Regions from separate parts of the Bacillus cihuensis genome, predicted to be linked through region 2. Evidence: riboswitches for the same ligand, from Rfam matches in the RefSeq annotation. Region 2 holds a riboswitch; each other region holds the start of a gene.

Region 1 (4,918 bases), 1.1 Mb from region 2:
TCAGCACTCTGAGATTGTTCGTATTCCTTCGCCATTTTTAATTCCTTATTCAAGGCTAACTCTTTTTCTAGTTGTACCAATTGTGCCTTCTTTTCTTGATAAGTAGCCATGAAGAAGAAGCCACTAACCAATAACATGATAGCGATCAACAGAATCAATAGCCCAACAGTATGTCGATTTTTTTCTTTTTTAGGTAATAAATTAATATCTACGAGCATGTCAAACACCTACTTTAACGCTAGTCCAATACATTCAGCATATACAGGAGGGATGTTCCTGCCTTTTTTTGTTTGAAATAGCGGTTCAAGCAGCGGCTGAACAGATACTTCAATTGCAGTATGTATATCTTTATAAAAAGTTTCCATACAAGGATGATCTCCTGACAAAACGATCTTGGCTATATGATGTTTTCCTTTAGTGAGATTGAATCGGTAATAGGATAGGAAACGTTCAATTTCCATCGTAATATCCTGAGATTGACTTGTTAATTCGTCTACAACACCCATCCAAGCATAAAAATCAGAGCCGCTTCGGCTTTTAGAAAGTTCATAGTGTTCCTCATGAAATTCCAACGGATAGTGGCGCGAAAAAACAGGCTTATGTTCATAAAAAACAGATAAAACAAACGCATCTAAACCAATTTGCACGAATAAAACATGCTCATCCTGCTTGGCAAGGCCTAGATGATAATACATTCGATAAAGCGACAGCATGGAAAGATCGGCGATATCTGGTTTTAACGATGCGCCCTTTAATAATTCGGTCCATTCATTCAATACGGTTTCTCTAGAAGCAAATAACAACACGTCTCGGTTTTCAGCCGTTTGCTCTAAAGGCACTGCTTCAATTAAAGGATCTGAAAAAGGCAAATGGATGCTATGGCCCAATTCCATATATAAATAACCATTCAGTACATGATCTGGAACATCATTCGGAACATGTATAGTCCTAACGATTACTGTTGAATCAGGTACACAAAAAGAGACTTTTTTCCCTTTAAGCTTCCACTGATCAACCATTTCTTCCACAATCAGCTCAAGCGTTTCACGATCTTTTATTTGCCCTTCAACGATCACACCGTCTGGCAGACTCTTTTGCCCATAAGCTAGTAGGTTGTGCTTTTTTCCAGATTCCACAAAACGAATATACCGATCTTTAATAGATAGATGAACTCGATGCTTTCGGTTCAATATGTTCACGACAATCACCTGCTTATTCAAACATAGTAAAGTAATAGCTTAATATTTCGGCTCCATAGAAGTAGGAAAGCAAGGCACCAATCGCAATAAACGGACCAAATGGAATCGGCTGCCGTTTCTTATATTTCCCTCGAATCATGCCAGCTACCCCATACAGTGCTCCTAAAAAAGTTGCCAAAGCGAATGTCAGGATGGTCAGCCTTAAGCCGAGCACCAGCCCTAATACGAAAAATAGTTTAACATCTCCCCCGCCCATGCCACCTTTACTAATGACAGCAATGAAAAAAAGCAACCCGAAGCCAACTACCGCTCCGACAAACATATCCCACCACGGATCTAATGGTACGACTAATCGGGCAACTAAAACAATAGGTACAAAAAACAACAGCACTTTATTAGGAATAATCATATACACAATATCAGATACAAAGATAATGACTAACAACGAAATAAAAAGGAGGGCGATTACGAATTCTCCAGTCAAACCAAACTCGTAAAAAGCAAGCATAAACAATAAACCCGTTGAAAGCTCAATCAGTGGATAGAGCGGCGGTATTTTCGAATGACAGTTCCGGCATTTTCCTCTTAAAAAAACATAAGACAATACAGGCACGAGATCGGTAGCTGTCAAGGTTCTTTTGCAAGCTGGACATTGTGACCTTGGTCGGACGACTGATTGATTTTCCGGGATTCGCAGTCCAACGACATTGTAAAAAGAACCGAGAACTAAGCCTATAATACCTATATAGCTGTAAAAAAATAATGTCATGGATTTCTCCTTTATATTGGAGTTGGTTTCTCTTCTATTGGATGTAGTGTTTTTTTACGTCATGTTGTTTCTTTTATTATACAGGAAGTTGGATTGAATTGGAGATGATTATTTGGTGAAGATTAAATAGATAGGCCCTGTTAAACTTGCCTGATGATTTCCGCTTCAGGCGTTCACTTTCCGCGGGCGGTCCGGGAGTCTCCTCGGCGCTCTGCGACTGTGGGGTCTCCCTTTGACTCGCTTTTCCCGCAGGAGTCTTACGCCTCCGTTCCAATCAACAAAGTGCTAAGATCAACAATGACCTTTAACATAGCCAATAGATAAAAAAAACACTCCTGTGAAAAGGAGTGGTAAATATAGGTAACTAAACAATCAATTACTTCAGGTTGTAGTACTCGGTGTTGGAGCAACAACTGACTCTCTATTTAATTCAGATGCTTTCTTATTAGTTATACTTCTCTTTGAACCTATTAGTGTAACAGTGTATTCATATTTCCCATTCGTTTCTGTTATCTTAACTTGTGCAGTAGAATAAAGTTTCCCTTTATCATCAGGATCCGTAAGCTCAGCAAGGTAACCCGCTTTCTCTAGCTGTTCGTATGTTAAAGTTACCGGCCGGTTTTTCACAATATCATCATTCGCTGCAACCGCTAATTTCGCAGATGATATCAGTTGCTGTGCATTGGCAATATGTGCATCCTTTTTGCTGTTATCAATAATGTTGCCGATACTCGGTACTGCAATAGCAGCGATGATTCCTAAAATTACGATTACGGCCAAAAGTTCTACTAGCGTTAATCCTTTTTGGTTATTCATAAGGGCTTTTACTCGTTTCATCATGTACCTTCACTCCTCATTTGATTTTTTATGTAGTCTAGCGACGGGTGTACAACCTAAAAACCCGCCACGTTTATACTTAAATTCCAAAAATTGGATTTAAGCATAAATTAATTGGCGGGTTGCACTACTCACTCCTGATCATTTAAGTGCCCAGATAAAAATGATCCATCACAGTTTCCAATCCATTGATATATTGCTAGTATATAAGAAAAATTGACCAGCTGACAACTAGTTTTTCCACTAAATTGAACATATTTATTGGATTTTGTTAAATATAGTGAACATCGGAATGGCAATGGCTGCCACAATACCTCCAACAACGACTGCTAGAAAGATAATGAGAAATGGTTCTATTAGAGATTTCATTTGATTCGTAGCATGGTCGACTTCCATTTCGTAAAAATCAGCCACGCGATCTAGCATGACATCTAAAGTACCAGATTTTTCGCCGACTGCAATCATCTGTGTGACCATCGGAGGAAATGCCCAGTGTTTTTCCATCGGTATGGCCATGGACTCGCCTTTTTCAATGGAATGTCGCGACTGTTTCATAACCCTTATCAATACTTCATTTCCTAAAATCTTTTCCACCATTGTTAACGATTGAAGGATCGGTACAGAGCTCTTGATTAGCGAGCTTAAAGTTCTTGTCATTCTTGCAATCTCTGCTTTTTGAAGCAGCTGTCCAAAAATCGGCAAACGTAAAAGCCCATAATCCAGATAATATTTCGTGTCGTTCTTCGACTTTAGAGAACGAATAAGGATATATAAGCTAACCGCTACTAAAAGAAAAACCCACCAAAAACGTTCAAAAAATCCACTCAGATTGAGAACCAACTTTGTAAAGAAAGGCAGTTCACTGCCAAATGAAAGAAACATATTGGCGAAAGTTGGTACGACTTTCGCTAACATAAAAATGATAATAACAATACTTAAACAGCCAACCGTTACTGGGTACATCAACGCCGATTGTACTTTTTGCCTTGTTTGATACTGTTTCTCAAAATAAATCGCCATTCTTTCTAGAACCTCTTCTAGATTTCCACCAGCTTCACCCGCTCGCATCATATTTATGAAGAGTGGTGGAAACACATTCCGTTGCTTTTCAGCCCCTTCGGAATAAGGGTTCCCTTCTTCTAAACTTAATACGATATTTTCCAATGTTTTCCTCAACAATTTACTTGATGTTTGTTCCGCCAAAATCTTTGTCGATTCTACAACACTGATGCCTGCTTTAATTAACGTTGAAAACTGATGTAGATACATAATAAAATCGCGATTTTTCACTTTCTTGCTACCTAAAGAGATTTCTTTATATAATATTCCCTTTAGTTCATCTATACTTGTCACGGCGATTCCTGTTTCCCTAAGCCCTTCAACTGCTTCTTTTCGTGTGTCCGCAGTCACTTTCCCTTGTTTCTTTCTCCCTGCCCGATCTCTTCCTTGATAGTGAAAAACCGGCATTATAGGATTCCTTCTTCTAAATAAGGGAGTGCGGAAAATGCATCAATTTTCCCTTCTTCAATTAATTGTTTAATCGACATTTCAATCGTTTGCATGCCAGCCGATTTACTAGTCTGCATCACACTTGCAATTTGATGGATTTTTTCATTCCGAATTAAATTTTTGACTGCAGCATTATTCACCATGATCTCGATAGCTGCCACCCTTCCTCTTCGATCTTTTGACGGCAATAAACGCTGTGAAATAATGGCTGATAAGACAGAGGCAAGCTGAACACGAACTTGCGGTTGCTGATTGGGTGGGAACACATCTATGATCCGATCAATTGTTGCGGGTGCATCCGTTGTATGTAAGGTCCCCAGTACTAAATGGCCTGTTTCCGCTGCGGTAATCGCTGTAGAAATCGTTTCCAAATCGCGCATTTCGCCGACTAAAATAATATCAGGATCCTGTCGCAAGCAAGCGCGCAGGCCGTTTGAGAAATTCTGTGTATCAAAACCGACTTCCCGTTGATCAATAATACTCAATTGATGTTTGTGTAAATACTCGATTGGATCTTCAAGCGTAATAATATGTTTCTTCATGTTTTTATTAATATAATCAATCATCGCCGCAAGCGTCGTTGATTTCCCACTTCCAGTCGGGC
Region 2 (4,918 bases):
GGCTTCCGGAGTTGGAGGACTATATTGATTTAATTTCTGATAAACACGCAAACTAATCAACATCTCTTGTTCGTTCCCTGTAAACTGCCAATCATAGTCATGTGGATATAAAAAGTGCGGGGAAACAAAGAGCTGATAACCTTTACTACGGGCAGTGCTTAATAGTAGTTCCAAGTTAGCTAAAGTATTATTCTGTTTAATGTTAGCCTTTGTCAAATGATATCCTCTTCCGCCTGGAGACAAAAAGTCATTTTGAGGGTCAGTAATAACTATTGCAGTATTCGCGGGATTTGGTTTAAACATAGAATTTTCCCCACCTTTAATATGTTTTCACTTATCCATTATATGAACTACATTGATTAAAAATTCCTTAGGAAAATGAAATTTTGAAGTTAAGCTCCATTCCTCTAAAATCTTGCGCTCGCGCAAAGTGGTTATGTTTGGCTATATCTACTCCGATAATTAAGGTTTCAGAAGTAATTTGAGAGATTTTATGATTTTGGTTATAATTCATTGTAAGGCCTCCAATTAGATGTTTTGTCCATTTTAGCTGGCCAGCTCAGGACACATTCATCTTATCAAGAGGTCTTTTTTCGTTCAAATCTCATTTTCAGTTATTACAGGAATGCTGCTTCGTTACTTTAAGTACATTTCTTCACAAGCTCTTCTAATTATTAACATAGATACCCATTTTTCTTAAAAGGTATTGTTCAACAATCTGGCCCTATAACGGAAAAAAAGCGATCTTCTTTATTGAAGAATCGCGCCCGATTGTGGAATATCAAGATAATGATGATGATTGTTGCCTTTAGCTTGTAGAACTAACGCACCAGTTAGCTTAACATCAAAAAAATAAATCAGCCTCAATTATTTATTTTATTCATATTCCATAACCCAATATTTTTCTTCTGGTTTACCTTCTTCAACAACTTTCTTCCAACCATTATTTTCATAAAACTTCATCGCTTTTTGATTTTCAGATACACATTTCAATCTTAATGGTTTATTCATTTTTTCTATGGCGGCATTAACCAATTGACCACCAACACCTTTACCCGAGAAATCAGGGTGAACAAATAAGTTATGTATAAAATTATCTGGCAAGTACAAAGAAGCAAATCCAAGGATATGAGTATCTTCCTCTGCTAATATTATATACTCTCCTACAGTATGCTTATCAAAGTCTTCTAAAGTCATTTCTTCTATATCTGCCCAATGAAAACTTTTACGACGAGATTCTAGGTATATAAGTCTTAAATCAGGGTAATCTAATTCACTTGCTACTCTGATATTCATATTTTCACTCTCACTTTCTTTTATATAAATAATAATAACATAATTTTCATTCTATATAATATAGGTTTAAATCAAGGTTTTCCTTCTTACACTAAACTACTTCGTTAGTTTAAGTACATTTCTTCACAATCTACGCTTTACAATTTAACGCGCTATTCAACAATCTAGCGGAAATAGGGCTGTTCCTTATTACAGAAACGCGCCCGATTGCTGAAGACTAAAATTTCTGAACCAAGTTCCATCAGTGTAGTTCAGCAACTATTATCCAAATAAAAATTGGGTTGAGATGAATTGTAATTCAAACTCCACATTAGAGTATGAGAAGTAAGATACAATAGCTAACAATATCCATAACGTCTGAATTACGATTCCAACGATACTGCAAACAAATCCAGAGGTTGCCAATCCCCTTCCATTCTCGTTCGTTTTCTCAATTTCCCTTTTTCCCATTCTAGAAAATACAATTCCGATAATACCAAGTATTATTCCAATTATTGGTATTATAATGGAAAGAATCCCAAGGGTTAAAGAAGCCACCGATTTACTATTTGTTTGAGCTTTTTCAACCATTCATAAACACCTCCTAACATTGACATTGCTATACAACATGACCCAATTCATTAATATGGGCGCATATCTTGCTACATAATAGCTCCCTTTTATTGAATAGCTGCTCTTTATTGCCCATTAGAATCGGACTAGAAAAATTACATTGAAAAGAGTGTATTTATACAGTCTCTCACCATGTGTTTCCTTTTTTCGGTATATTCATTTTCGTAAGCATTAGTGTCTGTGTTAAAGTAACTACAACCTTGTTGAATTTCTCTGTTTTTTTCGTACTGGATGTATACATATTTTTCTTCCGGTTCATCTTTAAAGATGACACGGGCGCGCGTTCTTTTTATACCTGTATCTTTCTTCATTGAATAGAATGTTTTAACTTCTAACAATTCATCGGAATTATATCCAAGCTTAAGAAGGTGTTTTTTTGTTGCATTTTCCATTAATAAGGAGCGACTAGGATTACCATAAAATATATCATAAACGAGAAAAGGCCCTCCTATAATAACTCCGATGAATAATAAAAGAATCAAACGTTTAGTTTTTTTCAAAATTCCCCCGCCTTTTTTAGAACTTTAAAAAATAACGCTTTTATCATCCATTATTCATTAATGAATCCATTGTTATTTAGGATTTAACATAAATATCCAATTATATCAGAAATTATTATTCTATTAAATGGCCCTATAATGGAAATAGCGCTGTTCCCTATTACAAAAAAGCACCCTATAATTGAAAAGTGGATTTTTATACTAATACGGGGATGATATTAGTTTAATTTTGTAGGTGTTTTTGGTAATCCACGATAAGCTGATCTAATTTTTGACTGCAATTAATGGTGTCGTGGCTATTTAAGCCTGTTTCCTTTGCAATCAGGATTAATTCCTTTTTCAATTCATTGATCCTGTTTTCTAAATCGTCCATTTCTGTAAGTACCATTCAACAAGGTATCCTCCTAAAATATGTACGTTATTTTAGGCAACTCAGCCATCATAGTTAAAACTTTAGATCTGTAGTTTTGCGTCCTTATTTTTCAATAAGTTTGCCTTTTCTCGTTATATATTACTGTATTTAGATTCCGAAATTTGTCGCATTTTGTTGTTGCTATCAGAATAATTGTCAAGAGGGTGGATTCATGGATCTTTACCAATATTTCCCTTAGTTTCAATGCAACTTTCCCAATTCGTGAGGTAAGTACCCTTTCTTTGAAGAAATGATATGTGACGCCCTACTGAAAGCCTCTTCAAATTCCACCTCCATTCCCTCTTTTACTTGTAACATTGCGCCTTCAAGAATCATTGTAAAACCTCCCGTTTTTCTATTTGCATCACCGATCAGTATTCCAAATAACTAGCCCTATAACGGAATATTAGATGATCTTCTATTGGTCATAAATTCATATTCTAAAATGCTCATTTCCCATAAACTCCAGTATTCATCACCGTTTTTTCTAGAGTCTCTATGTAATCCTTCTTTTGTAAAACCAGCCTTTTCATAACAAGCAATTGCAGATACATTGAAATCAAACACACCAAGACTAACTCTATGTAAATTAAGATCTTCAAATGCTACTTTGAGAATTTCTTTCATCATTTGCTGACCAATTCCTTTTCCTCTTACATTTTTATCACCTACCAAGACTTTTCCAACTCTTGCAGACTTATTTTTTCGATCAATTTTCTCCAAAGAGATATGATCAATAACACTACCGGTTTCTTTACCTTATATACTAAGGTATCCAAGTTATCTCTATTGGCATTCTCAATATACTTTTCTAATTGATTCTCTGATAAGGGATATTGGAATGCAGGCCCACCCCAATGAGTAAGAATTGAGGTGAATTGACCCACTTGATAAGTTGTTTAAATCCGTGCGTTCAAAATACTTTAATTCAATCATTAAAACATTTCTCCTCTATGTTTTTTTCTTTATTCAATTTTATTATGTGACCTATTTCTTCCTCAACAAAATGGCCCTATAATGAAAAAAGCGATCCTCTTTATTGAAGAATCGCGCCCGTTTGTAGGCTGTTGATTACCACTTTTTCTAGTATACATATACATAAAGGTTAAAGGTGCTTTCTATTTTTTTCGATGATACTTAATATAAGCGCAAGTTAGTTCAACACCAAACTACTTATAACTAAACAGCTGCTCTTTTCTCTCTTGTTTTGTTGGCAAATAGTTTTTCATTAAGAGTTGGCATAATCATACCATCAATCCCATATTTTCCTGCATTCACAGCAGAAACGAGAATAAACATAGATAATAAAACAAGTTGTGGATTGGTACTTGTCGTACCGCTAAACAGATAAGAGTAGTTCATAATCAGTCCAAATAATACTGCTATTTTAGTGAAACAACCCACCAATAAACCTATTCCCACTAGTAATTCTCCCCAAGGTACTAAAGTATTGAATATCTCTACATTAGGAATGGCTACGTTTTCTAGAAAAACAACCCACCAACCCTGAACAGCCGGGTGTTCTCCTGTTGCTTTAGCTAACGCACCCTGTAAGAAACCAGAAGCATCAAAATGTCCGCTTGCTATCTTCCCCCAACCAGCCATAATCCACGTATATCCGAGATATACACGTAGCACAGCTAAAAGTATAGAGATCTTTTTATTTTCTCTTAGAAAATCAATAAACATACTTTTCCTCCTAAATATTAAAAATTAATCACTAATTGATATAATACTATAAACGATAACGATTATCATTATCGTTTATATGAAAAATATGTAACAGATATGTTACAAAAACCTCCTGTTGCAATAAGAGGTAACAATTAAAGATATATAGAAAGAGATGAATAGTTTATACAACTTTTTTAACTCCTCTTGGGCATCTAGGGGAATCAACTTGTCACAATTTATTTTTTATGTAGGATTGAATTATATGTAACCTTAATTCAATAAAATGGCCCTATAATGAAAAAAAGCGATCTTCTTTATAGAAGAACCTCGCCCGATTGTTGAAGATCGTTATTAAAGTATAGTGCTCGTTAGTTTAATAGTTAAAGAATTAAACCGCTAAAAACCATTCCAATATTTATTACAA
Region 3 (4,918 bases), on a different contig from region 2:
ATGTATAAAATGACGTTAACTTGAATGTGAAAACTACATTTGTAGGATTAGAGGAGAAAATACAGTTTGAATCTTCACTCCAGAATCATATCAGTAGCATAGAACATTAAATTGAAATTTCTCTAGATAATGTTGGATTTAAATGAAGAGAACTATTTAACCTATTATTCCATCAACAGTGTGCCAATGGTTCATACAGAGTAGTCCATGATAAAGATAGATTATTAGAAGTAGGTGTAGTGAAATATGAAGCAATTAAATATTTTTATGGCATTTTTTAGAGTTGGCATGCTTGGTTTCGGCGGAGGTCCTGCTGCGATTCCTCTTGTGCAAAAAGAGGTAGTTGAGAAATATAAGTGGATGAATAATGAAGATTTTGGCGATGTCTTGGCGCTTGGAAATGCGCTGCCGGGTCCGATTGCGCCTAAGCTAGCAGGCTATATTGGGTACCGTGTTGGCGGTTTTTGGGGCTTGCTTAATGGTGTGTTTGCATCTTGTGTTCCCACCATACTTTTAATGATTTTGCTTTTGAAAAGCTTGAATGCTTATAAAAATCAAGCGTGGGTGACAGGGATGTCACAAGCAGTCGTTCCTGTTGTCGCTGTGATGCTGCTAACTATGACTTTAGACTTTTTAAAAAAATCAGGTTCATCCAGTATCGGCTGGCTGTGGACGATTGTCTTCGTTTTGCTCGGGTTTGTGTTTATGGAACTGTTAAATGTGCATCCAGCTATTATCATTTTTTCCCTGCTCATTGGGGCACTATTGAAGAGAGGCCCTGTATCTGAACCTAATAAGGAGGCGGGAAAGTCATGATTTATTTGCAGATTTTCTGGGCTTTTTTTATATCAGGTATTCTCGGCTACGGTGGTGGTCCGGCATCCATTCCGTTAATTGAAAAGGAGGTCGTCGACAGATACGGTTGGTTTACTGTTCATGAATTCAGTGATGTGATTGCTCTTGGGAATGCACTCCCAGGCCCAATTGCTACCAAAATGGCAGGCTATATTGGATTTGAACAGGCTGGCATACTGGGCGCGATTATTGGGGTATTCGCTTCAGTCGCTCCTTCTCTCATTTTAATGCTTGGTCTACTCAGTATTTTAAAGCGTCACAAAGAATCCCCTCGAGTGAAAAGGATGACAGTCGTCGTTCGTCCAATCATTGCTGTCTTGCTAGGGATGATGGCTTATGATTTCTTTTTCACTGCATATGAAGGAATCGGATGGATTCAGACATTAGTAATTGGGATTATTAGTTATTTTTTATTGGGTAAATTGAAGGTTCATCCTGCCTATGTAATCGCAATAGCGTTAGTATATGGAGCTTTTTTTCTTGGTTGAAAAAGCTCCTTTGATGTTTTACAAGGATATTTCATTTTATGATCCAATTCTTATAAGCATCCATCTAATGAATTTGCTATACATAAAAAACTTAATGACTTAAAAAATAAAGATAATAGTGGGATTTTGAATATAAGTATTGTATTTAATGATGCAAACGATAAATACTAATCCCCTGTGAAACTAGATGGGGACAACAACGGACTTTTAAGGTAGTTAATTAGAAGTCTCCCATTATGATGAAGGATGTTTGTTTAAGTTTTGGACAATATTTGACGAACCAAAAGTGTAAAAACAAGAGACATAGTCGAAAAGGTCTAGATCATATGTCATGAATATTGATAAGGTAAATATAATATATTTACATAAAAATTCTTTCAATCATATATTTCCTAATTTGTTCTAGTTGAAAAAATGTAGAATTTAGTCGTAATATGTAAAAAAATAAGGTAAAATATTTAAATTTAATAGCATAAAATTACATAAAATATACCAAAAATTCTGTATAATCAAAGAAAATAGAAAATTCATACACAGAAAAAGGCAAACCTATTGAAAAATAGGGACGCAAAGTCGCGGGTCTAAGGTATTATATTGTGCTATGATGGCTGGACTGCCTGAAATACATAGTATTTTAGGAGGGAATGGGTTGGCAGATCTAATAGTTGATGAAGAATGGATTGAGCTAATGGTACAAGCTAAGGTACTTGGATTGACTAAAGAGGAAGTCCTTCGTTTCTTTGAGCAAAAAGCAACAGAAAATAAAAAAGATGAACCAACCTATCATACGATTTAAACGTATAAACCCCTTAAACAAACTGGTTTTTTACGAAAGTCCAGTTCGTTTAAGGGGTTTGTTTTGTTTATGGACACGGGGCGGGGCTCCGCGACGAACTAATATAGCCATCTACTTAGCAGAGATACGTATTTTATTAAGAAAGTACTTCGAAATCCTGCTCCGCACCTCCACCGTTATGATTAGGTGAGTTTAGCGTGCTACAAAATAGATCCTTCATGGCACCGGTGGCGTTATAATGCCATATTACACTTAGTAAGACGGACATGGGGCGGGGCTTCGAAACTTAATAATATAGATCATCTACTTTGTAAATATACATACTTTATTAAGAATGTACTTCAAAATCAGGATCTGCACCACCACCATTGTGATTAGCCGAGTGTAGCGTGCTTCAAGGGATATCGTACATAGTAATTGGTGGTATTTTAACGTCATTCTGGATTTGTAAAGAGATAAAAATGGGATCATCCATACTCCAATCACTCTTCTTGCTTTAATCTCCATTTGTTAAATTCAATGAATTCACGGAATTGATCTTTGGATACACCGGATTTCATTGCCTCTTGAACAATATTCATCCATTCTGCGTCAAGCCCATCTTTGACAGGTTCATCGTGAAGGAGAGAATCAACAGGAATTTGCAGCACTAAGGCGATTTTTTCAAGAAACTGGATAGATGGGTTCGTTTGAAGGTTTCTCTCAAGGGAGCTTAAATAGGACTTGGCGACTCCCGCTTTTTCAGCAAGTTCTGTCATGGACATTCTATTTTCTTGTCTCAGTTTTTTTACGCGATCACCGATCATGTTATCTCACCTCAAAACTTTTCTGCAGATATTTTCATGCGTAAGGCTGTTAATACTCATTTTAACGTTTTCACGGTATTAAATCTATAAATTTTCATAATATCGTGAAGTTGTACCTGCACTTTATACATGGTAATATTAAGGGTGCACCTATTTAATATGAAATAAAATGGATATATTAATCTTTGATCTAGTGTTAATTAAATCTAAAATATATTTTCTTTTTTAATAAAGACTTCTATATAAAGAGGAGCGTTATTGAATGCTTAATATTTTAAATAAAGTGTTTGACCCGAATAAACGAGAAGTGAAGCGTCTTGAGAAGCTGGCTGATCAAATTGAAATGCTAGCGGATAAAACAGCTTCGTTATCAGATGAAGAACTGCGTGGGAAAACAGAAGAATTCAAAGAGCGTTACCAAAAAGGCGAAACGGTCGATGATTTGCTTGTTGAGGCATTCGCGACGATTCGTGAAGGAGCAAGAAGAGCATTAGGAATGTATCCATTCCGCGTACAGCTAATGGGGGGGATTTCCCTTCATGATGGTAATATTTCTGAAATGAAAACCGGGGAAGGGAAAACGTTGACTTCCACTCTTCCTGTCTATTTAAACGCGATTACTGGGAAAGGCGTTCATGTCGTTACTGTCAATGAATACTTAGCAAGCCGTGATGCGGAAGAAATGGGCAAGCTGTATGAGTTCATGGGAATGACGGTTGGGTTGAACCTGAACGGCATGTCTAAGGAAGAGAAGCAAGAAGCGTACAGTGCTGATATTACGTATAGTACGAATAATGAGCTAGGTTTCGATTATTTACGGGATAATATGGTTCTATATAAAGAGCAAATGGTACAACGACCTTTACATTTTGCTGTTATCGATGAAGTGGATTCAATCTTGATTGATGAGGCACGTACACCATTAATTATTTCAGGTTCGGCACAAAAATCAGCTCAGTTATATATCCAAGCGAATGCTTTCGTTCGTACGCTTACGTTAGACAAGCATTATACGTATGATGAAAAAACAAAAGGGGTTCAGCTGACGGAAGAAGGAATTAACCGTTCGGAAGCGGCATTTAATATCGAAAATTTATTTGATATTAATCATGTTGTTTTGAATCATCATATTAATCAAGCGTTAAAAGCGCATGTAAGCATGCATCTTGATGTCGACTATGTCGTGCAAGAAGGCGAAATCGTCATTGTTGACCAGTTCACTGGGCGTTTAATGAAAGGTCGCCGCTATAGTGATGGACTCCATCAGGCTATTGAAGCGAAAGAAGGCTTGGAGATTCAAAATGAAAGCATGACACTTGCAACAATTACCTTCCAAAACTATTTCCGAATGTATGAAAAACTTTCCGGGATGACGGGTACAGCCAAAACGGAAGAAGAAGAATTCCGTAATATTTATAATATGAATGTTATTGTAATTCCAACGAACCGTGAAATTATTCGGGATGACCGCGCTGATTTAATCTATGCGTCGATGGATGGGAAATTCCGTGCCGTAGTCGAAGAGATTGCGGAGCGGCATACTAAAGGACAACCAGTTCTAGTTGGTACAGTAGCGATTGAAACGTCTGAGATTATTTCAAAGTATTTATCTAGAAAAGGGATTCCGCATAATGTGTTGAATGCGAAAAATCATGGACGAGAAGCTGAAATTATTGCGAATGCTGGTGAACAAGGCGCCGTGACCATAGCGACGAATATGGCTGGTCGTGGTACGGATATCAAACTCGGCGAAGGTGTGAAAGAACTAGGCGGTCTTGTGGTGCTCGGTACGGAGCGACATGAAAGTCGTCGAATTGATAACCAGCTTCGTGGACGTTCTGGACGTCAAGGAGATCCAGGTATGACACAATTCTATCTATCCATGGAAGATGAATTGATGCGTCGCTTCGGATCGGACAATATGAAAGCGATGATGGCGCGGCTTGGGATGGATGATACGCAGCCAATCCAAA

What was found. A riboswitch is a leader RNA that binds a small molecule or an ion and turns the genes downstream of it on or off. The one in region 2 is predicted to bind cyclic di-GMP.
Region 1: another riboswitch for cyclic di-GMP. It lies ahead of V179_RS0114435 (type II secretion system protein); the one in region 2 lies ahead of V179_RS27605 (aspartyl-phosphate phosphatase Spo0E family protein).
Region 3: another riboswitch for cyclic di-GMP. It lies ahead of V179_RS30285 (anti-repressor SinI family protein); the one in region 2 lies ahead of V179_RS27605 (aspartyl-phosphate phosphatase Spo0E family protein).

The regions. Positions count from the first base shown of each region.
Region 1 covers NZ_KI632495.1:1,795,601-1,800,518, forward strand. The annotation lists gene V179_RS0114420 (hypothetical protein) at 1-218, opposite strand, end outside; gene pilM (type IV pilus biogenesis protein PilM) at 228-1,199, opposite strand; gene V179_RS0114430 (prepilin peptidase) at 1,213-1,968, opposite strand; gene V179_RS0114435 (type II secretion system protein) at 2,350-2,808, opposite strand; cyclic di-GMP riboswitch class II at 2,913-2,996, opposite strand; gene V179_RS0114440 (type II secretion system F family protein) at 3,064-4,272, opposite strand; gene V179_RS0114445 (type IV pilus twitching motility protein PilT) at 4,272-4,918, opposite strand, start outside.
Region 2 covers NZ_KI632495.1:683,574-688,491, forward strand. The annotation lists gene V179_RS0109180 (cysteine hydrolase) at 1-303, opposite strand, end outside; partial or broken gene V179_RS31300 (IS110 family transposase) at 377-514, opposite strand; gene V179_RS0109190 (GNAT family N-acetyltransferase) at 877-1,296, opposite strand; gene V179_RS27600 (DUF4190 domain-containing protein) at 1,558-1,866, opposite strand; gene V179_RS0109200 (DUF3139 domain-containing protein) at 2,004-2,408, opposite strand; gene V179_RS27605 (aspartyl-phosphate phosphatase Spo0E family protein) at 2,632-2,796, opposite strand; cyclic di-GMP riboswitch class I at 2,832-2,914, opposite strand; partial or broken gene V179_RS32010 (antibiotic biosynthesis monooxygenase family protein) at 3,012-3,156, opposite strand; partial or broken gene V179_RS27615 (GNAT family N-acetyltransferase) at 3,214-3,756, opposite strand; gene V179_RS0109220 (DoxX family protein) at 4,000-4,509, opposite strand; gene V179_RS32405 (CPBP family intramembrane glutamic endopeptidase) at 4,875-4,918, opposite strand, start outside.
Region 3 covers NZ_KI632498.1:246,921-251,838, forward strand. The annotation lists gene V179_RS0123005 (chromate transporter) at 247-816, shown strand; gene V179_RS0123010 (chromate transporter) at 813-1,343, shown strand; cyclic di-GMP riboswitch class I at 1,876-1,964, shown strand; gene V179_RS30285 (anti-repressor SinI family protein) at 1,993-2,139, shown strand; gene V179_RS0123020 (helix-turn-helix domain-containing protein) at 2,622-2,945, opposite strand; gene secA (preprotein translocase subunit SecA) at 3,208-4,918, shown strand, end outside.